Regions from separate parts of the Mesorhizobium sp. UC74_2 genome, predicted to be linked through region 1. Evidence: riboswitches for the same ligand, from Rfam matches in the RefSeq annotation. Region 1 holds a riboswitch; each other region holds the start of a gene.
What was found. A riboswitch is a leader RNA that binds a small molecule or an ion and turns the genes downstream of it on or off. The one in region 1 is predicted to bind cobalamin.
Positions count from the first base shown of each region.

Region 2: linked by a shared signal. The riboswitch ahead of ACFJIU_RS06665 (DUF1852 domain-containing protein) and the one ahead of ACFJIU_RS26720 (ABC transporter ATP-binding protein) in region 1 are both predicted to bind cobalamin.
Region 3: linked by a shared signal. The riboswitch ahead of ACFJIU_RS08080 (CbtB-domain containing protein) and the one ahead of ACFJIU_RS26720 (ABC transporter ATP-binding protein) in region 1 are both predicted to bind cobalamin.
Region 4: linked by a shared signal. The riboswitch ahead of ACFJIU_RS23200 (TonB-dependent receptor domain-containing protein) and the one ahead of ACFJIU_RS26720 (ABC transporter ATP-binding protein) in region 1 are both predicted to bind cobalamin.

Region 1 is NZ_CP170562.1:5,495,019-5,502,472, reverse strand. It holds gene ACFJIU_RS26750 (EAL domain-containing protein) at 1-1,305, opposite strand, end outside; gene ACFJIU_RS26745 (hypothetical protein) at 1,336-1,509, opposite strand; gene ACFJIU_RS26740 (hypothetical protein) at 1,687-2,040, opposite strand; gene ACFJIU_RS26735 (DUF899 domain-containing protein) at 2,037-2,834, opposite strand; gene ACFJIU_RS26730 (FecCD family ABC transporter permease) at 2,986-3,999, opposite strand; gene ACFJIU_RS26725 (ABC transporter substrate-binding protein) at 4,002-4,949, opposite strand; gene ACFJIU_RS26720 (ABC transporter ATP-binding protein) at 4,973-5,845, opposite strand; cobalamin riboswitch at 5,930-6,136, opposite strand; gene zigA (zinc metallochaperone GTPase ZigA) at 6,283-7,454, opposite strand, start outside.
Region 2 is NZ_CP170562.1:1,411,518-1,418,971, forward strand. It holds gene ACFJIU_RS06650 (ATP-dependent helicase) at 1-272, opposite strand, end outside; gene ACFJIU_RS06655 (flavin reductase) at 449-949, opposite strand; partial or broken gene ACFJIU_RS06660 (methionine synthase) at 1,085-2,120, opposite strand; gene ACFJIU_RS06665 (DUF1852 domain-containing protein) at 2,147-3,130, opposite strand; cobalamin riboswitch at 3,294-3,510, opposite strand; gene ACFJIU_RS06670 (AraC family transcriptional regulator) at 3,640-4,542, opposite strand; gene ACFJIU_RS06675 (hypothetical protein) at 4,623-5,012, opposite strand; partial or broken gene ACFJIU_RS06680 (GlxA family transcriptional regulator) at 5,194-6,169, opposite strand; gene fdhA (formaldehyde dehydrogenase, glutathione-independent) at 6,289-7,454, opposite strand, start outside.
Region 3 is NZ_CP170562.1:1,673,139-1,680,592, forward strand. It holds gene ACFJIU_RS08070 (MFS transporter) at 1-901, shown strand, start outside; gene ACFJIU_RS08075 (MFS transporter) at 1,061-2,260, shown strand; cobalamin riboswitch at 2,340-2,533, shown strand; gene ACFJIU_RS08080 (CbtB-domain containing protein) at 2,567-2,746, shown strand; gene ACFJIU_RS08085 (CbtA family protein) at 2,764-3,540, shown strand; gene cobU (bifunctional adenosylcobinamide kinase/adenosylcobinamide-phosphate guanylyltransferase) at 3,533-4,042, shown strand; gene cobO (cob(I)yrinic acid a,c-diamide adenosyltransferase) at 4,044-4,658, shown strand; gene cbiB (adenosylcobinamide-phosphate synthase CbiB) at 4,663-5,625, opposite strand; gene cobD (threonine-phosphate decarboxylase CobD) at 5,624-6,679, shown strand; gene ACFJIU_RS08110 (tyrosine phosphatase family protein) at 6,676-7,182, shown strand; gene ACFJIU_RS08115 (creatininase family protein) at 7,219-7,454, opposite strand, start outside.
Region 4 is NZ_CP170562.1:4,758,944-4,766,397, forward strand. It holds gene ACFJIU_RS23175 (amidohydrolase) at 1-1,566, opposite strand, end outside; gene ACFJIU_RS23180 (sensor histidine kinase) at 1,666-2,382, opposite strand; gene ACFJIU_RS23185 (hypothetical protein) at 2,388-3,014, opposite strand; gene ACFJIU_RS23190 (response regulator) at 3,067-3,738, opposite strand; gene ACFJIU_RS23195 (PilZ domain-containing protein) at 4,262-4,555, shown strand; cobalamin riboswitch at 4,629-4,836, shown strand; gene ACFJIU_RS23200 (TonB-dependent receptor domain-containing protein) at 5,107-6,876, shown strand; gene ACFJIU_RS23205 (ABC transporter substrate-binding protein) at 6,892-7,454, shown strand, end outside.

The DNA of each region.
Region 1 (7,454 bases):
GGACAACCGGCCTGCTTCTGCGCAGGCCGTCCGCAAGACCCATTCGCCGATCGCGAGGATGAGGCCGGTTTCCTCGGCGATGGGGATGAAAACCGAAGGTGAGATCGGTCCTCTCGTGGGATGTCTCCAGCGCAGCAGCGCTTCATAGCCAAGTACATCGCCGGACTGGACGGATTTCTGCACCTGGTAATGGAGCTCAAGCTGGCCGAGTTCAAGGGCGTGGCTGAGTTCCGACGCAAGGGCATGATGCTCGCGCGCTGCCTTGTCCATCTGCGGTTCATAGAAGCATATGGCGCGGGTGATGTCGGCTTTTGCGCGATACATGGCAAGATCGGCATTGCTGATGAGCACCTGCCGGTCGTGGCCGTCGTCGGGAAACAAGGCGACGCCCAGGCTCGCCCCCGCCGCCAGGTCGACATTGCCGATATGAAGCGGCTCCGAAAAGACCTGTTCGAGACGCTTCAGGAAATCGTCGAGTTGCTGGCGCTCGATGAAAAGCTTGACGCACATGAACTCGTCGCCACCGATGCGCGCGGCAAATTCGTCGTTCTGGAGAAGATCGCCAAGACGATGGCCGATCGTTGCCAGCGTGGCATCGCCGGCCTGGTGTCCGCGCAGATCGTTGATCTCCTTGAAGCGATCGAGATCGATGCCGATGATGGCGACTTTTGCGATCGTATAGCGTGCCCGCTCCATTTCCTGATCCAGGTGCTCGATGGCACTGGTCCGGTTGGGCAGTCCGGTAAGGGAATCGGTCATCGCCAGCTTCTGCAGGCGATCGAATGCTTCCTGCGAGGTCTGCTCGTCGATGAGATAGCTGATGACGCCGGCTCCCAGGACCAGCATGCCTACGCCGACGACGGCAAAGGCGGCCAGGGTCGATGAGGTGGTGCTGTCGGCCGCCGTGGAGAACGGCGTCACCGAGATGGCGGCCATTCCGGTGAAATGCAGGGATGCCACGGCGAGGACAAACAAACCAACCGGCAGATACCGGGTCTCGCCCAGCCATGGTTTGATTGCCTGCCTGAGGGAAACGCCGGCAAACAGAACCGACAGCGCCACCGAGGCGAGCACGTAGTCCAGATTCCAGTCGATCAGCCCGTCGACGCGGTAGGCCATCATGCCGCTGTAGTGCATCGCCGCGATCGCGATACCGACGACACCGCCGCCGACCTCGGCGGCTAGGGGAAAGCGGAAGCTGATCGAGAGCCAGAAACCATAGGCACAGCCGGCAACCGCGATCAGCAGCGAGACCATCGTAAAGGCCGGGTCGAAGGTGACCGGAGCTTCATGCTCATAGGCGATGACGGCGATGAAATGCGTGCACCAGATCGATCAGCCGGCGGCCTGCGCCGCAAGGAAGATCCAGCCGGCCCGCTGCCAGCCGTCACGCGCCTCGGCCTGTCGGAAAAGCCTGAACGTCACCCAGCTGCCGGCAATGCAGACAAACACGGCAAGCAGCACGAGCCACGGGTTATGCTCCGTGACCAAGCATGAGACGACACGCATCAACGCCCCCGGCGCCATTCTGTCAGGTCGATCGTCGCTCGGATTGTTGCGGATCCAGGCTAACGACCGTCGGCGCCAAGACGTTGCCAAGCAATCGCTAATATTCTGATAGCATCGATGGTTAAATACGATCGGCTCCGGGCGAAGGGACAAGTCAACGCCGCGATGCCCCTGTCCTTAGCGCGTTGCCGAGCGATCCGCCCGAACCAGCTTCAGCCAAGGTGCGAGATGGAAGGCGCTCATCAGCAGATACATCAGCACCATACCGCCGAGCGGCATGCCCATGGCGGATGAGCAGAGCGTCTCGGCTGGCCCAGCCATGATCGCGGTCAGCAAGGCCATGGCGGCGAAAGTCGGCGCTGCGGCCAGCACCAGCCAATCCGATGCTGTCATTGTGGGTGCGTTGTCGAGCGCAGCGCTGTCGGTTGCCGCCTGCGCTGCGGCATTCACGACGGGCTTGTCGACAGTGCTGGTACTGGTCCGACGAGGATTCTCCTCGTCGGACCAGATGGAGCAGCAGGAGCGGCTCATGATTTCGCACTCGTTGGTTTGGCGCGCATCGCTTCTTCGCCGGCGTCGGAAATCGCGACCCATCCCTTGTCCGGCTCGGCTTCGGTGACGTAGCTGTCGTTCCAGTTCCACCATTTATAGGTCGGGGTCTGCGGATAGCCCTCGGGCGAATCCTCCCAGACTTCCTGGCGGCCGAGCGGCGTGATGTCGAGATAGTTCCAGGTGCCGCCCATCTGTTCGTCGGCACGGTCGGCGATGAAGTAGGTGCGGAAGATGCGATCGCCGTCGCGCAGGAAGACGTTGTGACCATGCCATTCGTCCACGCCGAAATCGACGTCGAAGCTGTCGACGATGGTGACCCAGGGAATACGGTCCCAGCCCATCCGGACCTTCACACGCTGGATGTCCGCCTGCGGTGCGCGCGAAGCAAAGACCAGCGTGGTGTCACGGGCATTGAGATGCGAGACATGGGCGACCTGGTCGGCCACCATCGAGCAACCCCGGCAGGCATGGTCAGGCCAGCCATACACGCCGGGCTCGAAGAAGGCGCGGTAAAGGATCAGCTGACGACGGCCGGCGAAAAGGTCATGCAGGCTTGCCTTGCCGTTCGGGGTCTCGAAGACGTAGTCCTTGGTCACTTCCACCCACGGCATGCGGCGCCGCTCTGCGGCCAGTGCATCGCGTGCGTGCGTGTGGGCTTTTTCCTTCACCAGCAGTTGCTGGCGCGCCTGCTCCCACGCCTCATGATCAACCACCGGCGGCCTGTGCAGGGCGGCCAGGATCTCGTCTCGTTTGTTTTCGGCGGATGCGGTCATTGTTCTGAACCTCCTTGTCAGGGCGATGCCGTGCCTCGAGGTCGAAGCGTCGTTGCTCGACACTCGGTGCTGGTGCCAGTCTGCCTTCGGAGGCCGAACAGTGTGAGTAACAAGTGTGGCGCTATTCCGGAGCGATGGAATGGCCGGTTGCTCAGAACCGCTTGCGCAGCAGGGTGGCAACCACGAACAGGGCGCCGATCGAGCTGGTGATGATGCCGATCGGCAATTCCTGCGGCGGCAGCAGCGTGCGCGCCAGCAGGTCGCTGGCAAGCAGGAGCACCGCGCCGAAGACGGCGCAGGCGATGGCCAGTCGCAGATGCAGCGGGCCGGCGAAGCGGCGCGCGACATGCGGGATCATCAATCCGACGAAGCCGATGACGCCGGCAACGGAAACCAGGATCGCCGTCGACAGCGCTGCGGCGAGGAATGTCAGTGTCCGGAAGCGCGTTACCGGAACGCCAAGACTTTCGGCGGTGGTTTCGCCGGCCAGGAAGGCGTCGAGCCAGCGATGATAACGTAGCGCGAAGCAGAGAATGACGGCTGCCCCGGCAATCGCCAGGCCGATATTGCCCCAGCGGGCGAGGCCCAGTCCGCCCATGGTCCAGAACAGCACCGAATGGGCGGCGCGCTGGTCGCCGGCGAAGACCAGATAGTTGGTCAGCGCCGTGAACAGGAAGGACACGGCGAGACCGGCAAGGATCAGCCGCTCCGGCCCTTGGCCGCGGATTCGATTGACGAGCAGCAACACGACGAAGGCTGTCAGGATACCGCCGGCGAAAGCGGCGATCGGAAGCGTCCACACGCCAAGGCGGTCGCCAAAGACCGTGATGACCGAAACAGCACCCGCCGCGGCACCCGAGGACAGGCCGAACAGGAATGGATCGGCCAGGTCGTTGCGCGTCACCGTCTGCAGAAGTGCGCCGACCACGGCGAGACCGGCGCCGACGCAGACGGCGAGGATGGCGCGCGGTAGCCTGAGGTCGACGATGATCTTCTCCACCGGCGCGGTCACGCGGCCGGCGTCCAGGCCGACGGAACGGGCGAGCGCTGCAATGACATCGCCCAGTGGAATGACGGTCGAGCCATAGGCGATGGATAGCAGCGCCAGCGCGATGACCAGCGCCAGACCTGTGCCGATGGCCACGCCGTATGCTCGGCTTGGCACGTTCAGAAGGCCTCCGGGTGCATTGCCTTGGCGATCTTGTCGATGGCCTCGATGTTGGCCGGGCCGGGCGTCAGTTCCGCGTAGCGCAGTGCAACGAAACGCTCGTTCTTGACGGCGTCCGTCTCCTTCATCGCCGGGTGCGTCTTCAGGAAGTTCAGCAGTTTCCGGTAGCCGGCGTCGTCCTGGTAGTCGAGCAACACCAGGAATTCCGGGTTCCGGGTGGCGACGGTTTCCCAATCGGTGTTGCCCCAGTTGGTCGGCAGGTCGTCCATGATGTTCCTGCCGCCGGCAGCTTCGATCATCGCCGTGGGGATCGCGAATTTGCCGGCGGTGAAGGGTTTGTCCTCGCCGGAATCGTAGAGGAATACACGTGTGCCGCCGCGAGCGCCGACCTTGGCGGTGATGCCGGCAAGCCTTTCCTTCCATCCGGCAACCAGCGTGTTGGCCTCGCCTTCCTTGCCGAAGATCTTGCCGAGCTTCTCGACGTCGCCGAACAGCAGATCCATCGAGGCCGCCGGCCGGTTCTTGTCGAGGTGGACGCAGCTTTCGCTGAGCACCAGCGTCTTGATCCCGTGCGGCGCCAGCGTGTCGGGCGTCACGTCGCCGCCGGGCTTCATGCCGTAATACCAGCCGGCAAAGAAGAAGTCCGGCTCCACCGCCAGGAGATTCTCCAGCGTCGGATATTTGGGCGCGAGTTCCGGGATCGAACCCTGCGCCTTCTTGAAGGCGTCATCGACCTTGTACCAGCCGGTGATGCCGGTCAGGCCGACGATCTCGGGTTGCAGACCCAGCGCAAAGGCCATTTCCGACATGTTGAGATCGTTGATCACCGCGCGCTGCGGCGCGGCGTCGAAGGTCAGCGGAATGCCGCAGCTGTCTACAGTAACCGGGAAGGCAAAGGCGGTCGACGAGAGAAGCGTGGCGGCGAGGCAAAAAGCGAGGCGTTTCATGGCGGCTCCGTGGATGGGGCGGTTCATCGGGAAAGGCGTATCGGCACGTCGAAGACCGTCAGCTCGCGATCCTGTTCGTCCGGATGAGGCAGTCTGAGCACGTCGATGCCAAAGACCTCGCGCACCAGCTCTGCAGTCAGGGTCTCGCGCGGCGTGCCGAGCGCGACGAGGCGCGCCTTGCTCATCACGGCGACATGGGTGGCGAAGGGGGCAACCAGCGGCAGATCGTGCAGCACCGTGACGACAGCGATGCCCAGCCTGGCGACGAACTCGAGCAATTCGCCGCGGGCGCGCGGGTCGAGATGGTTTGTCGGCTCGTCAAGGAACAGCACGTGCGGCTGCTGTGCGATCGCCCGCGCCAGCTGCGCGCGCTGGCGCTCGCCACCGGAAAGCGAGCCCATGCGGCGATCGCGCAGGGCGAGCAGGCCGGTACGTTCCAGCGCGTCGATCACGACGTTGCGGTCGTCGCTGCGGCGACGAAGCCCGGCATGCGGGATACGGCCGAGCCCGACATAGTCGTGGACCGCAAGCTGGGCATCCGGCTGATCCGACTGGCCGACCACGGCGATGCGTCGCGCTCGTTCCGCCATCGGCAGTCGGTCGAGCGGTTCGCCATCGAGGCTCACCAGGCCGCTGACAGGTCTGAGCATGCCGCACAGCATGCGCATCAGCGTCGTCTTGCCGGCGCCGTTTGGACCAATGATGGCGAGCCTTTCGCCGGCGCGCATGTCGAGGCAGACGTCCTCGACGAGGGTGATGCCCTTTTCCGGCCGATAGCTAAGGTCGCGCGCCTGCAGGATAACCGCGCGCGCGCAAGCACCTTCATCGGCGCGCTGCAGTGCGTGGTCGGGAAAATGCGTCGCGCCATCACGCTGAAAAACGGCAAAACCTTCCAACTGATCCCTCATTGATCAGGTGCGGAAGGATGGCCAGAACGACGGCAGGGCCGCCCTTGTAGCGTCCTCCCGGCACACCCCGTCCGGTCAACTCACTGTGATGGCAGGTCTCCTGGCTCGCGGATCGTTGCGCGGTCCTGCCTTCCCGGCACTTTGGCCAGTGGCGTTCTCGGACTTTGCTACCGCTTACAGTTGCGGGGGCAGCCACGGTCTTGGCCCTTGCGGACGTCACCGTATTCCCTTTTCACCCCGGACCTTTCGATTCGAGGCACCATCGTCGCGGACCCTATTGTGACCGCCGCCGCCTGGCAATGGCGATTCTTGGCTGGGACCTGTGGTAGCGTGCCGCTCTGCCGGCGGAATGTAGCGGGCGCGCCGCGGATGACAGTCACAATTCTGGTGGCGTCCCTTGAACAGGGAAATCAGGGATTTGATGATCATGCTGCCTGTTCGCTCCAGCTCGGAAACGGGTCCGGCAGGTCGCGCCACAGCTGCGGCGCGAAGACGGGCTCGTCCACCAGGCAGGCATCGAGCTCGGCGCGGATGCGGCTTTCGTCCATCGGGTCGCAGCCGATGAAGACCAGTTCCTGGCGGCGGTCGCCCCACATTGGATCGAAATAGGGTTTCATGGCTTCCTGCCATGACGGACTATCGGGCCAGCGGTTGCGGGGAACCGCTGACCACCAGAGCCCGCGCCTGCCGGTCCGCACCAGGACGCCGGCCTGGCTCAATTCCCCGACATGATTGGGGCGTGTCGCCAGCCAGAAGAAACCCTTGGCGCGCACCACACCTGGCCACGGCCTGCTGATGAAGGCCTGCAACCTGACGGGATCGAATGGACGGCGCTCGCGGTAGACGAAGGAACGGATGCCGTATTCCTCGGTTTCGGGGATGTGGTCCCTGAACCCGTTCAGCTCCTTGAACCAGAGCGGGTGCTGCTCAGCCTTGTCAAAATCGAAACGGCCGGTATCGAGCACCTTTGCGAGCGGCACGCGGCTGAAATCCGTCTCGACGAGCTCGGCCTGCGGGTTGAGCGAGCGGATGATCTTGCGGGCCAGGTCGAGGTCCTTTGCCGAGGTGTCGGAAACCTTGTTGAGCACGATCACATCGGCAAATTCGATCTGCTCGACCAGAAGATCGACGAGCACTCGTTCATCCGAAGCGCCGAGTGCCTCGCCGCGGTCGCGCAGGAAATCCGACGAGGAATAGTCTCGCAGCAGGTTCGCGGCATCGACGACCGTCACCATGGTGTCGAGACGCGACACGTCGGCAAGGCTGTTGCCCGCGTCGTCGCGGAACTCGAAGGTCGAAGCGACGGGCAGAGGTTCCGAAATGCCGGTCGACTCGATCAGCAGGTAGTCGAACCTGTCTTGTTCGGCGAGCCGTCGCACTTCTGCCAGGAGATCGTCGCGCAAGGTGCAGCAGATGCAGCCATTGGTCATCTCGACCAGCTGTTCGTCGGTCCGAGAGAGATTTGCGCCACCGTCGCGTACCAGCGCGGCGTCGATGTTCACCTCGCTCATGTCGTTGACGATGACGGCAACCCGGCGTCCGTCGCGATTGTGCAGGATGTGATTGAGAAGTGTGGTCTTGCCGGCGCCGAGGAACC
Region 2 (7,454 bases), 2.2 Mb from region 1:
TCGGCGGCGATGCGCTCGACACGCCTCGTCATCTCGGTCGCGGCGCGACGCGAGAAGGTCATCAGGAGGATGCGACGCGGATCGGCGCCGCGCAGGATGAGATGCGCCACCCGATGGGCGAGCGTATTCGTCTTGCCCGAGCCGGCGCCGGCTATGATCAGCAGCGGTCCGCAAACCGCGCCGTCGCCGTGCAGGACCGCTGCCCTTTGGCCGTCGTTCAGCTTGGACAGATAGGCTGGATCCTCGATCGAATCACGGATGGCGATGTTCATGCGGTCATGAAGCATCGTTTCCGTTTCGTTCGCAATGGCTGCGGGCCGCCTTGCGACATGGGTTACGCCGAGCCTGCTCGGCAAGCTTTCCCACGCATCTCCAGAGCGAAGAAACGGTGGCCGATTTGGGAACTGACACTCGGGAACGCTGGTATAGGGTTAGCCAACGTATCAGGCTAGCCGTTGAGATAGCGACGCATGCAGTAGAGCAGCGTTGCCTGTTCCTCGTTCTCGCGGACGTCTACCACGCGCCCGAAGAGGACACGGTGGGTTGCCTCATCGACGGCATTGCTGAGTTCGCATTCGAAGCTGACCGAGGCGTCTGTCAGGACGGGAACACCCGTAAGACCTTCGGTCCATTCGCCAAGCGCAAATCGGTTCACCACCGGTGTCTTTCCGCCGAAGGCGTCGGAAAGGTCCTCGTGGCCCGGCATCAACGTGTTGACGCAGAAATAGCGTGCGTTTTCGAAAGCATGAAAACATGAGCTCGCACGATTGATACAGACGAGCAGGGTCGGCGGGGTATCGCTGACGCTGCAGACAGCGGAGGCCGTAAAGCCGTAGCGCTTGCCGCCGGAATTGGTGCTGACGACATTGACCGAAGTGCCGAGGCGCGACATCCCGTTGCGAAACGTGGCTCTGTCCACAATGCCGAAGCGATGCTGCATCACATTCATTTTGATCTCTCGGGCGCGTTCGGAGCGGGCAAACCGAGGCGCTCGCGCAAGGCCGCCTGTCTCCCTGCGGCGGGAACGGCAAGGCATGTCCAGTCAGTCGACCGCATCGCGTGGCTGTCTGGACGTGCCCGGTCGTCAGGCCCGGGCTGTGAGTTCTTTTCGAACGATTTCCGCGCCTGCACTCAAGGCATTCAGCTTGCCTCTGGCTACTCGACGGGAGAGGGGGGCCATGCCGCAATTGGTGCAGGGGCACAGTTTGTCGGCATCGACAAACTGAAGTGCTCTTCGCAGAGTAGCGGCCACTTCCTCCGGCGTCTCAATGGTATCGCTTGCCACGTCGATGGCCCCGACCATCACTTTTTTACCGCGAACAAGTTCGATGAGATCCATTGGAACGTGAGAGTTGTGGCATTCCAGGGAGATCATGCCGATGCTGGATTTCTGCAGCTTGGGGAAAGATTCCTCATATTGCCGCCATTCCGGCCCGAGAGTCTTCTTCCAGTCTGTGTTGGCCTTGATGCCATACCCGTAGCAGATATGAACGGCAGTTTCGCACTTGAGCCCTTCGATTGCCTTTTCCAGGGTGGCAACACCCCAATCATTCACCTCGTCAAAGAAGACATTGAATGCGGGCTCATCGAACTGGATGATATCGACGCCGGCAGCTTCCAGTTCCCTGGCTTTCCTGATTGAGGATCTTGGCGAATTCCCAGGCCAGTTTTTCGCGGCTCTTATAGTGATTGTCAAAGAGCGTATCGATCATGGTCATCGGACCCGGCAGAGCCCATTTGATAGGCTGCCTGCTCTGCCGGCGCAGGAACTTGGCGTCTTCAACGAAAACCGGCTTTTGGCGCGACACAGCGCCGACGACGGTCGGGACGCTCGCATCATAGCGATCCCGAATTCTGACGGTCTCACGCTTTTCGAAATCAACCCCGTCCAGGTGCTCGATGAACGTCGTGACGAAATGCTGGCGTGTCTGCTCGCCGTCGCTGACGATATCGATGCCTGCCTGTCTTTGATCGTCGAGTGACAAACGCAAAGCGTCCTGCTTGCCTTCGACGAGCTCCTCATCCTGCAGTTTCCAGGGTGACCAGAGTTTCTCCGGCTGGGCCAGCCACGAGGGTTTTGGCAAGCTGCCGGCGGTTGACGTGGGCAACAGTGTTTTCATGATAGGCGGCCTTGTCTTTTGGTTGGTCAGCGAACGTGATTGACGGACCACTGCTCGAGGATGGACTTGTATGGTTTGATGAAGTGCTCCTCGGCGAACTTTCCCTGCTCGATCGCCAGCCGGCTACGCTCTTCCCGATCGTAGACGATGCGGGTCAATGAATAATCCTGGTGCGTCAGACTCGGCTGGTAGCACGCCCCCGCCGACGAATTGGCGTTGTAGATCTCGGGTCGATAGATCTTCTGAAAAGTCTCCATCGTACTGATGGTGCCGATCAGCTCAAGATTGGTGTAGTCTGCAAGCAGGTCGCCGATAAAATAGAAAGCCAGAGGCGCTACGCTATTCGATGGCATAAAATAGCGGACCTGCATTCCCATTTTCTGAAAGTATTGGTCCGTCGAGGACAATTCATCTTGCCGGTACTCAACGCCCAATACAGGATGCCGATTTTCGGTGCGGTGATATGTCTTGCTGCTTGAAGCACTCAGACATATGACCGGAGGCTTGGAAAAATGCTCCTTGTAGGCATCTGAGCTCAGGAAATTTCTGAACAGGTTTCCATGCAGATCTCCGAAATTGTCCGGCATGCTGAATTCCGGGCGGTTTTTGTTGTGCTCCGGCAGCAATACGCTGAAGTCGTAGTCTCGCACGTAGGAGGAGAAATTGTTCCCCACGATGCCTTGGATCCGCTCGTTCGTCTTTCGGTCAGCGATGTTTGTTTTCAATATTTCAATTATCGGGAAGGCATTGTTGTTGCCTTCGGCGCCTATAATCATCTCAACCGAAATGATGTCGAGTTCGACAGAATAACGATTGCCCTTGGGGTTATCCCAATGCGCCAGGGCGTTGAACCGATTGTCGATCATCCTCAGGGCATTGCGCAGGTTTTCCTGTCGGTTCTCCCCTCGGGCCAGATTGGCGAAATTGGTCGTGATACGCGTGTTGTCCGACGGGCTATATTCCTCGTCAAAACGAATACTCTTGAGGCGAAACGTAAAGTCGTCACTCATTGCGACCTGCCGGCGATCGACAAGGGACAGGCGGGGGTTGGCGACTTGAATTCTGGTTTGAGACACGACTTACCCCAATGAATTGGGGGCATGGGTCAGCGGACACATAGCAAGGCGGTCCGCTACGCGGCCTCCGCTACGGCACACCGGGACACCCCGCCCGTGGACGTTTTTTCGTCAAGGCAGGTCTCCTGGCTCGCGGGTCATCGCTTCCGTCCGTCTTCCCAGGGTTTCACCCCAGTGACATTCTGGACGTCAGCTCACCGCTTACAGTTGCGGGGGCAGCTTCGGCTTTCCCGAATATGACGGGGCACCGACTTCCCTCTTAGCCCCGGCGCGCTGCACGCAACGATCGGGGAACCTAGACGCCTTCACCCTCCTGCAATTGTCAGATGAAGTCAATAGCGCATAAAGAAATGTTTATATCTTTATCGCACGCGTCGGCGTCGGATATGGCGGCTCCGACGCTGTCCCGGTTCGGCCCTGCTTGTCGCGCACGCAGCATCACGTCACGCCGGCCGTTTTTTCAGCGGGATGATGTTCGGCGCTGCCCCAGCCTCGGCGGCGCCGTGGCCAACCGCTTCGCCGCGGGCAAGCGTCCTTCGCGCGTTTCCCTCGGCGAGGCCTGTGGCAACATCCTCGAAATAGCGCGCCGGGGTTGTTCCCAGCATGCGCTTGAACATGGAGATGAACGCGCTGACGCTGTCATAGCCGAGATCGCCGGCGATGTTGGTGACCGACTGGCCCTCCCCAAGACGCCGCAACGCCAGGCCGATGTGAAGCTGCTGTCGCCAGCGAAGGAACGACATGCCGGTTTCCCGTTGGAACAGCCGGCTCAACGTTCTGTTGCTGGCGCTGACGCGGGCGCCCCATTCGTCGATCGTGAAGCGCTGGTCCGGGTGCTCGATCATCGCCCTGGTCAGCCGCTGAAGCCTCCTGTCGGTCGGCATGGGCAGATGGATCGGTTCCAGCGTTGCGGTCGCCAGTTCGTCGAGCAGCACGGCGATGAGCCTGGCTTCGCGTTCGCGGCCCATCGCCGCCGGCGGCGTCGCGCAGTCGAGCCGCAGGATGAGCTCGCGCAGGAACGGCTGGACGAACAGGATGCCGCAATCCGGGTCGAGCGCAGCGGCCAGATTCGCATCGATGTAGAGGTTGAGGATCTTGATATGCCCGGCGACGCGACCGGCATGGGAAACACCGCTCGGTATCCACATGGCGCAATGCGGCGGGACGGTCCAGAGCCCGCCGGCAGCCTGCATCGTCAGCACGCCGCCGATGACACACATCAGCTGCGCCTTGTCATGATGGTGGGGCTCTGTCTCGCCGACGAAAGTCGTTTCGGTGATCAGGCTGAAAACGGGGCGTGGTACGTCATCCACTTGCCCGAAGCCTTGTATTTGCGGAAAATTCACCCGCTTCTCCTGATCCGGATCAACCAAACCGACAGCGTATCCCAAACCCGTGCGGCATGTCATCGAGGCCCTGGAGGAGCCTATGATCCGGCACGCGACTCGAGCAGCACAAGCATGCCTCTCGCCGCCGCTCGCCTCTCGTCGGTCTCGAAAAGAACGGAAAAGCCGAACGCCTTGCTCGCGGTCGCCGCAGCCAGCCGCACCGCCGCGCTGGTGGGTTTTTTCCCCTCGATCACGATCATGGCGCGGCAGTACTTCCTGAAACGATCCCGGGTCCGTTTGAAGAACAGGGCCTTTTCCCTGCGCTCTTCGGCCGTTTCCGTGTCATGGTCGTCCGGTGAGTGGTCGGTTATCAGGACGAACGGTGCCTGCCGGTTCAGAAGCGCTTCGAGCTCGGCGAGAATCGAAGCAGGCGACTGTCCTTCCTCCCGCGCGAAGACAAGCGGGAAGCGCGTATCGTCCAGGAACATTGATTTGTTTCCTTCCGCAGACCGGGTCGATCGGCAAGCCTTTCCGAGGGGCTACCTGGCGGCATCACCGATATCCCAAGCATGCCACGGCGGCGTTCAGGCTGCTCTCGCGCGTCTGCCAACAAATCCCGCGAACCCGCCATTGCGGTTTCGCGCGGACTTTCCCGTCAGATATGGCCCGTCAGATATGGATAGCCGCCGTCCGCAGCTCCGACGGGCTCTGGCCGTGGAACTTCTTGAAGGTCCTGGCAAAGTGCGAGGCGCTTTCAAATCCCGCTTCCAGGGCGATCTCAAGCATGGAGGCATCGGTGTTTGCGACAAGCGCCTTGGCATGGATCAGCCGCACGCGCTTGTAGGCATTGGCGGGCGACATTCCCGCCTTCTCCTTGAAAAGGCGCTCGAGCTGGCGGCGGCTCACCCCTACCTGCCGCGCCAGCTGCGTGATCGGGATACGGTCATTGATATGCTGCTCCATCGCCAGAAGCGTCGCCTTGATACGGACGTCTTCCGCCTCGTCGGCAAATGTGCGCCTCGCCTGCAGATGGAAGGGGGAGCGAGCGTGATCGATCTGGAGGACTTCCAGCGCGTTGCGTTCGGCATCCTCGCTGATGTGGCTGCGCACGATGAGCGCCGCCATGTCGGCGGCGCTGCTGCCCCCGGCGCAAGAACCACGGTTCTCATCGAGATGGAAGATCCTGTCCGAGCGGACGACATGGTCGGGAAACCGGTCCTGGAAGTCGCGCGCATGGAGCCAACTGACACAGCACTCGTGGTTCTTCATGAGTTCCGGCATCAGCCAGGATGAACGTGCCGGTGCACAGGCCGATGAGCGGTACGTTTGCTGCTGCAACGCGACGCAGATAACGCGTGGTCTCGGCGTCGACGGGCTCCTCCACATTGAGCAGTCCGCCGACCACCACGACATGGCTGAAATGAGCCGGGTCGACGAAACCGGACGTTGGAACGACCTGCACGCCGCAGCTCGATTTCACGGGGTTCTTCGAACTTGCCAGCACATGCCAGTCCGCACTGACGCGGCCCGACCGGTCGAGCTCGTCGCTTGCCAGCCGCAGCGTGTCGATGAACAGCGCGAAGGCCGACAGGGTGAAAGAGCGGCCGAGGATAAAACCCACGCGCAGCTTTGCCGGGGAATTCATGGATCTATCTCCTGGCTCGAACACAATCCGGCAGCCTCCCGTTCCCATCGGGAAGAGGCGCAGGCCATCGGTTCTCCCAAAGCCTGCGCCACGGCTGCGACATTTTTGGGTCGTCCCGATCAGGCAGCTTTCGAAATATCGCCATGCGGGTCAAGCACGTACTTGACCGCCGCGCCCTGGTCGAAGCTCTCGTAGCCTCGCGCGGCGTCCTCGAGCGAGATCACCCTGGCGTTGACGATATCGGCGATCGGCAGGCGATCATGCAGGATGGCCTGCATCAATTGCCGATTGTATTTGAGCACCGGCGTCTGCCCGGTGTGGAAGGATTGCGCCTTGGCCCAGCCGAGTCCAAGACGCAGCGAGAGGCTGCCGTGCTTGGCAGCCGCGTCGACAGCACCTGGGTCTTCCGTCACATAGAGCCCGGGAATGCCGATGGAGCCGGCAGCACGGGTGATGTCCATCATCTGGTTCAGCACGATCGCCGGCTGCTCGCCGCCGCTATGGCCGCGGGCCTCGAAACCGACCGCGTCGATCGCGCAGTCGACCTCGTTGGAGCCGGTGACTTCGGCGATCATGTCGCCCAGCCGGTCGCTCTTGGAAAGGTCGATGGCCTCGAAACCCACCTTGGCGGCATGGGCGAGCCGTTCCTTGTTGAAATCGCCGACCATGACGACGGCAGCACCGAGGATGCGGGCGGATGCGGCCGCGGCGAGGCCAACAGGTCCGGCACCGGCGACATAGACGATCGAGCCGACACCGGCGCCAGCGCGAACGGCGCCATGGAAGCCGGTCGGCAGGATATCGGACAGCATGGTCAGATCGCGGATCTTTTCCATCGCACGGTCGCGATCGGGGAATTTCAGCAGATTGAAATCGGCATAGGGCACCATGACGTAGCGGGCCTGCCCGCCGATCCAGCCACCCATGTCGACATAGCCGTAGGCGCCCCCGGCGCGAGCCGGGTTGACGGTCAGGCACACGCCCGTGTCCTGCCCCTTGCAGCAACGGCAGCGTCCGCAGGCCACGTTGAACGGCACCGAGACGATATCGCCGACCTCGAGCATTTCGACGTCGCTGCCCTTTTCGATGATCTCGCCGGTGATCTCATGGCCGAGCACCAGGCCGGCTTCCGCCGTGGTGCGGCCGCGAACCATATGCTGGTCGGATCCGCAGATGTTGGTGGAAACCACCTTGAGGATCACCGCGTGTTCGATGCGCCGGCCATCCGGCGCTGCGAATTTGGGATCGTCGATGTCCTGGACCTCGACCTTTCCGGGGCCCAGAT
Region 3 (7,454 bases), 2.4 Mb from region 1:
TGATATTGTTGTTTTCCTCGTGTTCCGCGCAATGCAAGCTTCGATTGCCGCCTGCTTTTGCGTGGCTCTTGTCGCCATCAAAGAGACATCGAATGAATATGAGGGGACGAGCAGGGTGGGCTACGCCGCGATGGCATGGGCCTTGGCGCCGATGCTCGGTCCTACCTTAGGAGGAACGCTGGATGAACTCTTGGGGTGGCGGACGATCTTTGTCGTTCTTGCGGCCTTCGGCGCAATTATTCTCTCTCTGTCGAAACGAGAACTGAGCGAGACACTCTCTCCAGTCAGGCGAAGCGGGGTCTATCTCGGCTCATATGGACGGCTGCTAAGTTCGGTTGTGTTCTGGGCTTACATAGTCGTGATGGCCTCATCGTCCGGGATACTTTACATCTTCCTGGCCGGTGCACCTCTGGTGGTCGGTGGATCGAGTGCGCTGCTCGGCCTTTTCATGGGGATGGTGCCCGCGGGCTTTGTCTGCGGCAGTTTTCTGACCGGCCGTTATGGCTTGAGGGTGCCTCGGGCCACATTGCTCATCGCTGCTCGTTTGCTGACCTGTGTCGGGCTCCTGTTTGGCCTGGTTCTGTCCGCGTTCGATATGACGCATCCCTTGGCGTTTTTCGGCCCGTGCATGTTCATCGGCCTTGGCAATGGGTTGACGCTGCCCGCCGCCAATATGGGGGCCATGACAATCCAAAAGGGCATGGCAGGCACCGCAGCGGGACTGGCAGCAGCAATGTCGATCGGTGGCGGGGCGTTGATCGTCGCGGTGGCGGGGCAGTTCCTCGGCGCGTCGGGAACTGTCAATACGCTTTTGAGCTCGATGTTGATCGTCTCTGCGATAGCCTTGGCGGCCGCGGTTGCCGTGGCCTTTGTCGATCCAGGCTCACGAAGAACGCACTGATCGATCCTCACAGGCTTGATGCGGCAGCCTATCGTTGTGCCAGCCGGTGCAAAGTGGTTGGCCGGCTTCGCATTCCGGCGCTAGCGCGTCGGTTTCCTGCTACCGGCCCGGCCATCGGCGACGCAGATTTCCCGTTGCGAGTCGTTAGTTTGGGAATCCATGTCCACGCATGTCCGCCATCCGATCTGGCTACCGGCGGTTCCGCCGGCGGACGCGCGCACCTTTGCTTCGCTTTACGCCATCGAATCCGCCGCGCGAGCCACGGTTGCCTCGGTTATCCCGATCCAGGCCTATGAGATCCTGAGGAACGAGCAGACGGTCTCGATCCTCTATACGATCGTCTCGTTGCTTGGTCTCTCGGTCACGCTGTTCATGCCGATGCTGATCCACCGCTTCGCACGCAGATGGGTCTACACAGCCGGTGCGCTGCTGCTTGCGATCGGTTCGCTGTTCTTCGTCACCCATTCGCTGCCTGGTCAGATCATCGGCATGCTCTGCCGGGTAATGGGCGCGAGTGCGCTGTCGATCACGCTCAACCTCTACATCATGGACCATATCCGCAAGACCGACCTCATGCAGGCTGAGTCCCTGCGTATGGCGTGGTCGATGATCGCCTGGACGAGCGGCCCGACGCTCGGCATCTTCCTCTACACACGCTACGGCATTTATGCTGCGCATGGAGCCGTGGCCGTTTTTGCACTCTGCCTGCTTGCGCTGTTCTGGTACTACCGGCTTGGCGACAATCCGATGATCGTGCCGGGCAAGAGCCGCCCCATCAATCCCTTCGCCAATATCGGGCGCTTCGTCAGCCAGCCCCGGTTGCGGCTGGCCTGGCTTATCGCTTTCGGCCGTTCCTGCTACTGGACCACGTTCTTTGTCTACGGCCCGCTGTTCATGGTCATTACCGGCCAGGGTGAACTTGCCGGGGGCTTGCTGGTTTCGGCCGGCAACGCTCTCCTGTTCGCTGCCATTTTCTGGGGCAGGGCAGGCAAGCGTTATGGTGCACGCAACGTGATGACGCTCGCCTTTGCCGGGATGGCGGTGTCGCTGTGGCTTGCCGGCGCCATCGGCGAACTCATCCCGCTCGCCACCGCCGGCCTGCTCCTGGTCGGCGCCTTGTTCACCATCGCACTCGATGCGATCGGCTCCACCGCCTTCATGCGCTCGGTGCGCGCCTACGAGCGGCCGCAGATGGCTGCAGTTTACCGCACCTACCTCGATTTCTCGGAGCTGACACCACCCTTGGTCTATTCGCTGGTGCTGGCCTTCTTCGGCCTGGGATCGGTTTTCGCCACACTTGGTTGCCTTGCTGCCGTCTGCGCCATTGTTACCTGGAGATATCTGCCGAAATCGATGTAGCGACGACAGCCGGTCACCAATGACGCGGATGCGTCTGGCGATGGCGGAATTTGGTTTGCCGGGCGCCAGAATTCTTTCTATAGTTCCCGCCGTCGTCGGTCCCTTCGGGACCAAGAGGGAATACGGTGGGGAGGGGGAAACCATCCGAAGCCGTGGCTGCCCCCGCAACTGTGAGCGGTAGTCCTCTCCAATGCCACTGAGGCTTGTCTCGGGAAGGTGGAGAAGGGCGCTGATCCGCAAGCCAGGAGACCTGCCGGCGACGGCAATGACGGTAATGCCCTCGGGTGGAGGGCGAAAGGACAGACCATGAATACCGCTTCCGTTTCTCTCGGCGCTTCGACCTCTTCGCAGTCGCGCTTCCTTCAGCTGGCAATGGCTGGCCTGCTCGGCATCTTCGTCATCGGCTTCACCGGCTTCTCGCATATCGAGGCCGTGCACAACGCCGCCCACGACGCACGCCACTCGATGGCGTTCCCCTGCCACTAACCCAGGGGGAACCCACCATGTCTGTTTTTCGCAACGTCGTGTTTGTCGCGGCGATAGCGGGCCTGTTGGCCGGCATCGTTCTCGCCTGCTTGCAGGCCTATGCAACCGTTCCCCTGATCCTGAAGGCGGAAGTCTATGAACAGGCCGCCGGCGGCCATGAACATGCGGCTGCGCCTGCAGCCCCCGCTGCCGATGCCGGGACCAACGCAATGAGTTCGGCTGCGCCAGCGCCCGCGGCTGCTCCGGCCGAGGAAGAGGAAGGTTGGGCACCCGCCGACGGCATCGAGCGGTTCTCGTTCAACGTACTCTCCAATGTCGTAACCGGTATCGGCTTCGCGCTGATCCTTGTCGCCTTCTCGGAATTCGCCGGCGGCATCGGCAACTGGCGCCAGGGTGTGTTCTGGGGGCTTGCCGGTTTTGCCGTCTTTACGCTTGCGCCAGGCCTTGGCCTGCCGCCGGAATTGCCGGCGATGCCTGCTGCCGATTTGCTGCCAAGGCAAGCCTGGTGGATCTCCACCGTCGTCGCCACGGCCATTGGCCTTGCGCTCATCGCCTTCCGCCGATCCTTGCCGCTTACCGTGCTCGCGATCGTGCTGATCGTCGCGCCTCACGTCGTTGGCGCGCCGCAGCCGGAGAGCTACGACACGCCGATCCCGGAAGGCCTGCATCACCAGTTCGTGGTGGCGGTTACGCTGACCAACCTGGTGTTCTGGGTTGTGCTGGGTGCGGTCGTTGGCGTTGTGCGCGGCCGCTTTACCGGGCAGGCATCGAGCCTTCGCGACAGCTTTGCCTGATCGCCTGACCTTCATCATCGGCGGTGCGCGCTCCGGCAAGAGCGCGCATGCCGAAAAACTGGTTACGGCGCTGCCGGCGCCCTGGACGTATATCGCGACCGCTCAGGCTTACGACGACGAGATGCGCGAACGCATCGCGCATCATCGTGCTCGTCGAGGCGAAGGCTGGGAAACGGCGGACGCGCCACTCGACCTCGTCGAATTGCTGGTGCGCCTGCCTGCCGGGCGACCGGTACTGCTGGATTGCCTTACGCTCTGGCTGACCAATCACATGCTGGCCGGGCATGATATCGAGGACGAATGCGCCAGGCTGACCGCCACACTGTCGAAACCGCGCGGTCGGTGGTTCGTGGTGTCCAATGAAGTCGGGCTTGGCATCGTGCCGGACAATGCGTTGGCGCGTCGCTTCCGAGATGCTGCCGGGCGTCTCAACCAGCAGGTTGCGGCGGTGGCCGACGATGTGGTGCTGACCGTTGCCGGCCTGCCACTCAAGGTGAAATGACATGGTCGAGATCGATGACAGCGAAGCCGAGCGCCATCGCACCAAGATGGCCAAGCGCAAGGCGGTGCAGGACGCAGAGGTGGCGCAAAAGACCATCGAGAAGGGCCTGCTCATCGTCAACACCGGTCCCGGCAAAGGCAAGACCACGGCTGCCTTCGGGCTGGCACTGCGCATGCTGGGCTACGGCCGGCGCGTCGGTGTGGTTCAGTTCATCAAGGGCAGATGGCACACCGGTGAGAAGGATGCTTTCAAGGCGTTCGGCGATCGGCTGGTCTGGTATTCGATGGGCGAAGGCTTCACCTGGGAAACGCAGGACCTGAAGCGGGATGTTGCCGCCGCAGAAGCTGCCTGGATGAAGGTGGAAGAGCTGATGGCCGATCCGTCCATCAGCCTGCTGGTGCTGGACGAACTCAACATCGCACTGCGCTACGACTATCTGGATGTCGATCGTGTCGTGACTGCCCTGAAGGGGCGGCGGGAAGACCTGCATGTTGTCGTTACCGGCCGCAATGCCAAGCCGGCGCTCACGGAAGCTGCCGATCTCGTCACCGAGATGGGGGCGACAAAGCATCATTTTTCCGCCGGCGTGAAAGCGCAGCAGGGAATTGAATTCTAAAGGCCTACCAGAGCGCCAGTGCAATCACGCCAAACAGCGCGACGAGCAGCATGTCGGCGGTCCAGTAAAGTCTTAGCGCCTGGCGGATGTCGGCGCTGGTAACGGCGGTGCGGCCGCCTTCTCCCATATGGCGGCCTTCCACCAGAACACCGCCATAAGAACGCGGGCCGGCAAGCGCGAGCCCCAGGGCGCCAGCCATCGCGGCCTCCGGCCAGCCGGCGTTGGGCGAACGGTGATGGCGTGCATCGCGGCGCATGGCGCGCCAAGCTTCGGCTGGATCGGCACCCTTGATGAAAAACGCGGCGGCAACGATCAGGAGGCCGGTCAGGCGTGAAGCGGGCAGGTTGACCAGATCGTCAAAGCGCGCCGCGGCCCAGCCGAAAGCCTCGTGGCGCTCGGTACGGTGGCCAACCATCGAATCCGCGGTGTTGGCGGCCTTGTAGGCAGCGCCGCCGGCCAGGCCGCCGACGCCAAGCCAGAAGGCGGGGGCAACAATGCCATCGGAAAAATTCTCTGCCAGGCTCTCTATGGCAGCCCGTCCGACAGCGGCTTCATCGAGCTTTTCCGGATCTCGGCCGACGATCATCGACACTGCTTTTCGCCCTGCGACAACGCCGCCGCTGTCAAGCGCATCAGCCACTGCTTCGACATGGCTGGCGAGGCTTTTCTGCGACAGCAGCGAGCTTCCCAGCAGCGCAACGACGACAATGCCGAATGGCAGGGCCAGCAGGGCAGACTCAGCGATCCGAGCGATCATCGCCGGCACGGCAACGATGAGCAGTAGCGCAAACAGGCCGGCGATGCGACGCGCCGCGTCGCTGTCGGCGGCGCTGTTGAGCCTGCGATCGAGACAGGATATCAGGGCGCCGATCCACGTCACCGGATGTCCGATGGCGCGAAACAGCCGGTCCGGATAGCCGAGCCGAGCTTCGATCAGCAGCGACAGAAAGGCGGTCAGGGCGGACATGAGGCTTCCAGGCGAGGCAATTGCGGCAGTTGATCACGGCGGAAGCCTTGGCCGGGCCCGGGCGCTGTTTCCTGATGCACCGGAGCCGTTTGTCGATCTCTCGACCGGGATCAATCCGCACTCCTATCCGCTTTTCGATCCGCCCGCCACAGCGTTCACCCGATTGCCGGAAGCTGCGCGCCTGGCCGAATTGCTGGCGGCTGCAGCAGCGACCTATGGTGCGCCCTCGGCCGCAAACATCGTCGCAGGCCCCGGCACACAAATCCTGTTGCCGCGTGTCGCCTCGCTGGTGAATGCGGGACGCGTTTTGGTGCTGTCGCCGACCTATGCCGAGCACGCACGGGCAGCCGCCATCGCCGGCCATGTCGTTGCCGAAACCACTGATTTCGATGCGCTGGCCGAGGCGGATGTCGCCATCCTGGTCAATCCCAACAATCCGGACGGACGCATCGTTCCGCGCGAGCGGTTGCTCAAGCTCGCCGATGCCATGAAAGCAAAAGCTGGCCTGCTCGTGGTCGACGAAGCCTTCATGGATGTCGGCCCGTGCGATGCGAGTCTCGCCGCCGATGCCGGACATGGCGGACTGGTGATTCTGCGTTCCTTTGGCAAGTTCTTTGGACTTGCCGGCGTGCGTCTCGGGTTTGCGCTGACGGATCGGGCGACTGCCGCACGGCTCGAGAGCCAGCTTGGTCCCTGGGCCGTGGCAGGGCCGACGCTGGAGTACGGTATTCGCGCGCTAGGCGATATTGCCTGGCAAGAAGCGATGCGGCGGCAATTGAGCGAGGATGCCACACGGCTCGATGCGTTGTTTGTGCGTCATGGCGTGCCGGTCGCCGGTGGAACGTCGTTGTTCCGCTATCTCGATTTCGGCGATGCGCCTGGCCTGTTCCGGGCGCTCGGCCGACAGGGCATACTGTTGCGGCATTTCGCTGAACGACCGCACACGCTGCGTTCTGGCCTGCCGGGTTCGGAAGACGAGTGGCAACGGCTGGATGCTGCACTTGCCGGCTGGGCTGCAAAGACCGATGGTTCACAAAACAGGATACGCGCATGATCATCGTCTGCCCGCTCTCCAAGGTCGAAACCACGGTCAATCGTGTCGGTGCCGAGCGGCTGCTGTCCCTGCTGGCGGCTGGTACGGACATGGTGCGTCCGGCAGCCATCCGGCCCGAAAACCATCTGCATCTTGTCATGCATGACATCGCCGAGGCTCAGGAGGGCATGACGCTGCCCGGCGAAGAGCATGTGCGTGCATTGCTTGGTTTCGCACAGGGCTGGGATCGGTCGCGGCCTCTGGTGATCAACTGTTATGCCGGCATCAGCCGCTCGACCGCCTCGGCTTTCATCATCGCGTCCGCTCTCGCTCCGAAGCGCGACGAGATGGAGCTGGCCAGGACATTGCGCTGGCTTTCGTCCTCGGCCACGCCCAATCCGCGTCTTGTCGCTGTGGCAGACCACATCCTTGGCCGCAATGGCCGCATGGTTGCGGCTATTGCCTCGATCGGCCGCGGTGCCGACGCATACGAAGGCGTGCCGTTCGAGCTCGAGATAGAGTGAGGGACGCTTTCCATCGAGAATGGACGCGCTTCGGCCTCAAAGCACCCAGTCGTTTAACTTTGCTCCGCGCACATCCTTCAACAATGCGATGAAACCGTCGGCCTGATGCTCGGCGGTCAGCCGGCCTTTCTCAGCGGTGGCTATCGAAGCGTCGCCCACGACACCATCCGGGTTCAGATCTCGCGCGATCCAGGCGTAGGCGTGGGTGCCAGTCTGGCGCATCAGCGAAAAGGCCTTCTCAGCCTTGGCGACGTTGGAGACGAAGTTCTCGG
Region 4 (7,454 bases), 740 kb from region 1:
CTTGCCGACCTCGATCGAGCCCGTCGTCCTGTCCTGATGCAACAGGCGGGCCGGGTTGATGGTCATCCAGGCGATCGCGGTAGCGACGTCAGGGGCACCGTCTTTCTGACGCGTGACAGCGGTCTGGATCTTGATCAGAGGCGACAGCTCGTCGGCGTCGAAATCGCTGCTCATCACCACATCGGCCCCCATGGCCTGAAGCGTGCCGGCGGGCATCATGGTGTCGGCCCTGTCGCCGATGAACTGGCGGATGAACTGTACATAGTCCGGATCGACGGAACTCGGGGCGAGCTGGAAATCGGCGACCACGCCCAACTGCTTGAAGCGAGGCAGATCGGCCTTGTCGACCAGATAGAGATGCGTCAGGCGGTGCGGCCCGGGCGCAGCATCGGCTTGCGCGATCGCGTCGAGAGCAAGCCGTGCACCACGATCCCCGGTCACATGATAGTGCAGTTGAAATCCCTTTTCGGACAGAACCTTTGAATAGCGGTTCAACGTGTCGATGTCGAAATAGAGAAAGCCGCGATCGAAACCGTGGTCGATGCCTGCTCCCGGCCGATAAGGTTCCAGAACCGCGCCGGTGCGCTGTTCTAAAATGCCGTCGACATAGATTTTGACCTGATTGAAGCGCAACAAGCTGTCCGGGTCATTTGAGAACTGCTTTGTCAGCGCTGCGACCTGCTCATCGAAAGGCATGTCCGGGTAGACGTAGAGCGCGTTGGAGGCCCTGACTGTCAGCGTGTTGTTGGCCAGTGCCTTCTGCCAGACCTTGACATGCCCCTGTGGCCAGAAACCTCCCGCATCACTCACGGTGGTGATGCCGTTCTTGGCCATGGTCTTCAGCGTCGGCAGCATGCTCTCATAGGCAAACTCGACATTCTCCGGTGTATCCGGGAACGCCAGGTTGCGCAGTTTCTGCTGTGCATTCTCCAATACCACACCGTTCGGCTTGCCTGTTTTCCTGTTGCGCAGGATGATGCCGCCGGGCGGATTGCCGTCGATCGCATCATAGCCGGCAGCACGCATGGCGGCCGAATTGGCCCATGCGCCATGGCCAATATCATCAAGAATCAAGACAGGGCGATCGGGTGAGATCTCATCGAGCAGCGCGATCGGATTGTCGCTCTGATCGAGCAGATTGGTCATGCTGACGCCAGAGCCGAGCACCCAGTCGGTCTTGCTGCTTTTCACACAGGCCTCGACCGTTGCAAGTGTGTCGTCGAGCTCGTCGAAGGGACCGAACTCGCACAGGATCTCGTTGACGCCGGCTTCGACGAGATGGACATGCGCATCCTGGAAGCCCGGCAGCACCATCTTGCCACCGAGATCGATGACCTCCGCTTCCTCGCCGGCGACTGCCACAACATCCTGCACCGCGCCAACGGCAATGATCATGCCGTTATCATCAATGGCCATGGCCTCGGCGGTCGGTGCCTTGGGATTGACGGTGTGAATGCTGGCGTTCGTCAGCACCTTGGTTTTGGCAAAGGCAGGCGGACTTAGCGCCATGCCTGCGGCCAGAAACAGTCCGGGAAGGTGCAATCGGCAATCGAAAATGCCAACCATCAATGGCCCTCCGAAACATGAGGCGATCTAAGCTGCTTTGCAGGAGGTACACAAGCAGCGATCTCTTCGCGCATGATTCTCTGGTTCGGTCCGGTGGTTTTAAACTCCCGCCTGCGCAGCAGATTCCGCGTCGACCGGGTGCGCCGAGTTGAACGACAGACGCACAGTCAGCCCTCCCCCTTCCGTCTCTCCGAGTGCAACCGTACCGCCATGCGCGTTCATGATCTGGTCGACGATGGCAAGTCCCAATCCCGTGCCTTCGCCTTCACGATCCCTGCCGCGCACGAACGGCTGCAGGACGTCGCGACGCTCATCCGACGGAATGCCCGGACCGTAGTCGACGACGCGGATTTCGGCCGGTGAGAGCGCCTCCACGACTATCAATTTCGTGCCGACGGCGTGCCGGACTGCATTGAGAAGCAGGTTTTCCAGTGCAACCCGGATCGCAGCCTCTGATCCGGAGAGCGAGACCGGGCGTGCCGGCGATCTCAGCTCGATGTCGATGCCGTGCTTGAGGGCCATCGGCACCTGATCGGAGACAACGGCCCTGGCGACGGCGGCAAGATCCATGTCGGCAAAGGTCAACGACTGGCCGGACAGACGCGCAAGCTGAAGCAGCGTGGTTACGATGGAACCGAGGCGTTTGGTGTCGCGGATCAATCCGTCGCGCAATTCGCCATCCGGCAATCGCTCCAGCTTCAGGCGCATCTTGGTCAAAGGAGTGCGCAATTCGTGCGCAGCATTGGCAAGGAAGTTGCGCTGAGCAGCAAAGGCGGCGTCGATCCGCATCAAGGCCGTATTGAAGGCTGCTACCATGGGCTTCAGTTCGCTCGGTGTGTCGGCGTCCGATATGCGTCTGCCATTGGGCAGCCCATCGATCCGCTCGGCGGATCGCACGACACGTTGTACCGGCCTTGCGATCGTGCCCCGGACGATGATGACGGCGATCGATGTGGTGGCAACAGGATGGCACCAAACAGTGGTAGCAGCCCCTGCGATCGCACCGGGACAAGGGCGACCAGAACGGTCTCCCAGTTCGAGAGCACGATCCCGCCAACGGAAACAATTTTCGGGCCGTCGCCTCGGCTGACCGACCTGATGCCCAGCATGTCGTGATTGTCTTGCCGGTAGCGGAACTCCGAATATTGAATTTCGCGCGGGGTCTGGTCGAACACCCGCTTGACCTCCGCGGGTTGTTGCCCATGTGAAATCACCTGCCGGCCATCGTCGATGACATACCAATAGGCCGGCTGGGCTTCGGCAAATTCGATGATGTTCGTGGCAAGCTTCTGCCTGTCGAGCGTGAGGTGGCCATCGGCATCATAGGCGATGGCGGCACCCAGCGTACGGGACAGTTCGCTGGTGTTGATCTGCAGGCGGTCTTCCGCGCTGATGCTGACGATGATCGCAAGTGTCAGAACCGTGCCGAGCAGCATCACGATCGCCATGCCGACGACCAGCAGCGCAGCGACAGGAAAGGCGATCGAGCGGTTCAAACTGTCACTCCAGAACCAGCATGTAGCCGATGCCGCGCACGCTCCTGATGACGGCCTCGCAGTCGGCATCGCGCAAGCGCCTGCGCAGGCGCGATATGTGTGAATCCAGCGCGTTCGATTCGATGTCCTCACCGATGTTATAGACGGAGGACTCCAGCGTTTCCCGCTGCACGACACGGCCGGCGCGACGCATCAGCGTTTCCAGTATCGCAAGTTCACGCCGCGGAATGTCGAGCACTTTCTGCCCGACGCTCGCCATCCGGTGGTTGAGATCGAAGGCCAGATTGCCGAATTGGGTCGAACCCAGCACGTCCAGGCTGTAGCGGCGCAGGACCGCACGTGCACGGGCGACAAGTTCCGTTGGTTCGAACGGCTTGCCGACATATTCGTCGGCGCCTTTGTCCAGGGCCGAGGCGATATCGTACGGATCATCCAGCGCGGTCAGGACCAGGGTCGCTGGCCGCGGTTGCAGCCGTCTCAGCACCGGAAGCAGCGAGAGTCCATCACCGTCAGGAAGCCTGCGGTCGATGACCACAAGATCAAATTTATGAGCCATAAGCGCGGCTTCGGCCTCGGCAATGGATCCAAAGGTGTCGGATATGCCGATCGCGCCCTCCATGATGGCTTTGAGGGAAGAGGCGAGTTCGCGATCATCTTCAACGATCAGAATATGCATGAAAGCTCACTTCCATCGAAACCCGGCACTCCAGGAGTGGACGCGGTCAGCCCTCATATCGTTCGCCATCTCGCGAGCGATAGTCCCTGCGATCCCTTTCAATGTCGAACCTTTGCAGGCATCGCGAAAAATCGGGGGTGTCGTCATCGAACCCATATGACAGGCATCGTTCCCGATCGCGTGTATTCTGGCACGCCGACAGCAATACACCGATGCATACGACATAGAACAAACGCATTTGCCGACCTCGAACTGTTTCACAGGCGGCCTGTTTCCGGGCGTCACATTGCAGCAATGTTACGAGCCGCCACGCTGCCAGCGATGCGAATGCATCCCCCGGTTTCATTTCCTTCCAGGCATTCGAGGTTCCGCGTCCCGGCATCTTAGTGGACAGCAGCTAGCCCGGATCTTGACGGACGGTTAGCCATCCCTTGCGGCAAATCGCCGATACAGCTCGCGGTGGCATTGATGTTCTCCGCGCCTTTCCTAAAATATCAGGTCTGCAGCGTGAGTCCCTACCGTCATGTCCGAGCAGGAAGCAAACCATCACGATCGCGAGCATCGGCAACGTGTGCTCAAAGGGGCTACCATCATCACCAGCATCCACAATTCGGAAATCCCTTGCGTGGTGCGCAACCAGCATACGAATGGCGCGGAACTCAAGGTGGCCGCCGATGCCATCATTCCTGAACGTTTCAGCCTCTATGTCCCTGTTGACGGTGTCGCCTATGAATCGCTGGTGCGCTGGCGCCGCAACGACCGCGTCGGCGTGCAATTCACCGGTACTGGCCCGAAACCGCGGTTCCACTACGGCTGACCCTCCAACCTTCGCTCGGACCGCTCACCGCTGCTCCACATCCTAGCCGGTTGACGCTCGGCATTGCCGCGGCTAGCTTCGGGTTGGAGCTGGTTCCGCCGCGAGGCGGATGAAAAGGGAACACGGTGCGGCCGAACCATCGGTCAAAGCCGCGACTGCCCCCGCAACTGTAACCGTTGAGCCTTCTTCCATGATGCCACTGGCCGCCTCGCGCGACCGGGAAGGCGGAAATGGGCGATGACACGGAAGTCAGGAGACCTGCCTGTTCCAGTCACCCATGCTTGATCACGAGGGGTGATCAGGCGCGGTCGTCCGTGGCGGTGACACGTGAAGTGTTGCCGCATGCGAGAACGGCCAGGAAGTGCGACTGAACGCAAATCTGTCCTAGCCAATCCGTCTGCGGTTCGAAATGAACCTCACGGCGCTCGACCGCGCCGTCAATCCTTTTGGGGGCGGATTTGAAGAAGACATTCTTGCTTGCCAGCACAGCATTGTTGGCTTTCGCAAGCCATGCCGGCGCTCAGAACAACAACATTCCCGGCAATGCCACGATGCTGGAACGCATTGTCATCACCACGCCGCTCCGACGCGAGACGACGCTGGAGCGTTCGACCTCGTCGGTAACGGTGGTCGACCGTGAGAGCATCGAGCACTCGGCTGCTCCCGACCTGCCTTCCCTGCTTAAATCCTACACCGGCGTTTCCATCGTCTCTTATGGCGGCCAGGGTGCTGCATCCAACCTCTATCTGCGTGGCATGTCGGCCAGCCAGACGCTGGTGCTGATCAACGGCGTGAGGGCAAGTTCGGCCACTACCGGCACCGCCTCGCTCGGCAATATTCCGCTCGAGTCAATCGAGCGCATTGAGGTCGCCAAGGGCGCGCATTCGGCGCAATACGGCTCCGACGCCATGGGTGGCGTCGTCAACATCATCACCAGGCAAGGCGGCCCTTGCGCAGACGGCCGCAACAGCTGTGGCTCGGTAACAGCTGGTGTGAGCTATCCGTGGGGAGGCACGTTGTCCGGCAATGTACGCGGCCAGAGCAGAAGCGGCTTCGACTATTCCCTCGGCGGCAGCCTGACCGGCACGCGAGGCTACGACTTCACGCTGCCGACCGCCTACGGCCATGAACCGGACGATGACGGTTTCCTGCTCGGCTCGATCAATGCCTCGCTGTCGAAGCAGTTCGACTGGGGCCGGATCTACGGCGACGCTCTGCTTGCCCGCAGCCGCGGCCAGTACGACGACTCGTATCCTGGCGCGAACGAAGTCGACACGACAAGTTTTGCCGGCAAGCTCGGTACCGAAATCAGACATTCCGAAGATTGGTCCTCGACCATCGAGCTGTCGAGTTCGGTCGATCGCTCCCGCAACTTCCGCGATGGCGTCGCAGGCGACAGCCGTTTTAACTCCAGCCGTCACGGTCTCTTTGCCTCCACCACCGGGAATTTCGACACCGGTGCCGTTGCGCATGTGCTGACCGGCGGTGCCGAAATCTATCGCGAACAGGTCAATTCGACCGTCGATTTCGATGTGAAGGCGCGAACGCTCGCTGCAGTGTTCAGCCAGTACTCGCTGTCCTATGAGGCGCTCACCATAGACAGCGGCATCCGCTATGACCACAATGGCCAGTTCGGCGGCGCCACCACATACAATGTCGGCGCGAGCTATGAGATCCTGCCAGACCTGAGACTGCGATCATCCTATGCCACCGGCTTCCGGGCGCCGAGCTTCAACGAACTCTATTATCCGAACTACTCCAATCCGAACCTCAAGCCGGAAAAGTCCAAATCCTATGAGATCGGGCTGAACTGGCAGGCGAGCGCCGACACCAATCTGGATGTTGCGTTCTATCAAACCTGGCTGACCGACGCGATCGCCTCCAACCCGCCGACCTACCTGCCCTTCAATGTCGCCAAGGCACGTATCACGGGTTTCGAAGCGGCACTTGCGCACCGGTTCAGCACCGAATGGAGTGGAAAGGTGAGCCTCGATGTCCGTCAGCCGCTGAACCAGGACAACGGCAAATACATCCCCTACCGCGACCGGCTCAAAGCAATGGCCGAGGTTACGTATAGCCCGATCGAGCAGTTGGACCTGACGACGCGCCTGCTCTACGGGGCGGCGCGCTACGCCAATGCCGCCAACACGACGAAGCTGCCGGACTATGTCACGGTGGACTTCACCGCGCTCTACGCATTGGATGCCTCATCGCAGGTGAAATTCGCGGTCGAGAACCTGTTCGACGCCGATTATTCGACGGTGACGGACTACCGCGCCCCCGGCCGCACTTTCAATCTGAGCCTCACCCGGACATTCTGAACCGCGGAGATGACGATGCAGGCAAGGGTACAGATCGCGACGACTACCGGCAGGGCTTCCTGCCGCTATGGACGAACTCTGCCCTTGAGCCTGATGGCAGGTAACCTGTTTCTAGCGGGCGCCTGCGCCGCCCTAGCCGCTGAAGCGCCGAAGCGTGTCGTTTCCATGAATGTCTGCACCGACCAGATGGCAATGCTGGTGGCGGATGACGGGCAGCTTCACTCTGTCTCCTACCTGGCCGGCGATCCGGCAACGTCGGTGCTGGCCGTGGAAGCACGACGCTTCGTGATCAATCACGGGCAGGCGGAAGAGGTTTTCCTGATGCAACCGGACCTCGTCCTTGCCGGGAGCTATACGACGCGTGCGACCGTCGGCCTGCTCAGGCAACTCGGCATTCGCGTTGAGGAGTTCCCGCCGGAAACCTCCTTCGACGACGTGCGAGCAAGCCTTCGGCGCATGGGCGATATCCTCGGCAGGCAAAGTCGGGCCGAGGCACTGGTGGCCGAACTCGACGGCAAGCTCGCCCGGGCGAGAGCACATCCCCACCGTGACCTCACCATCGCGACCTATTTTGCCAA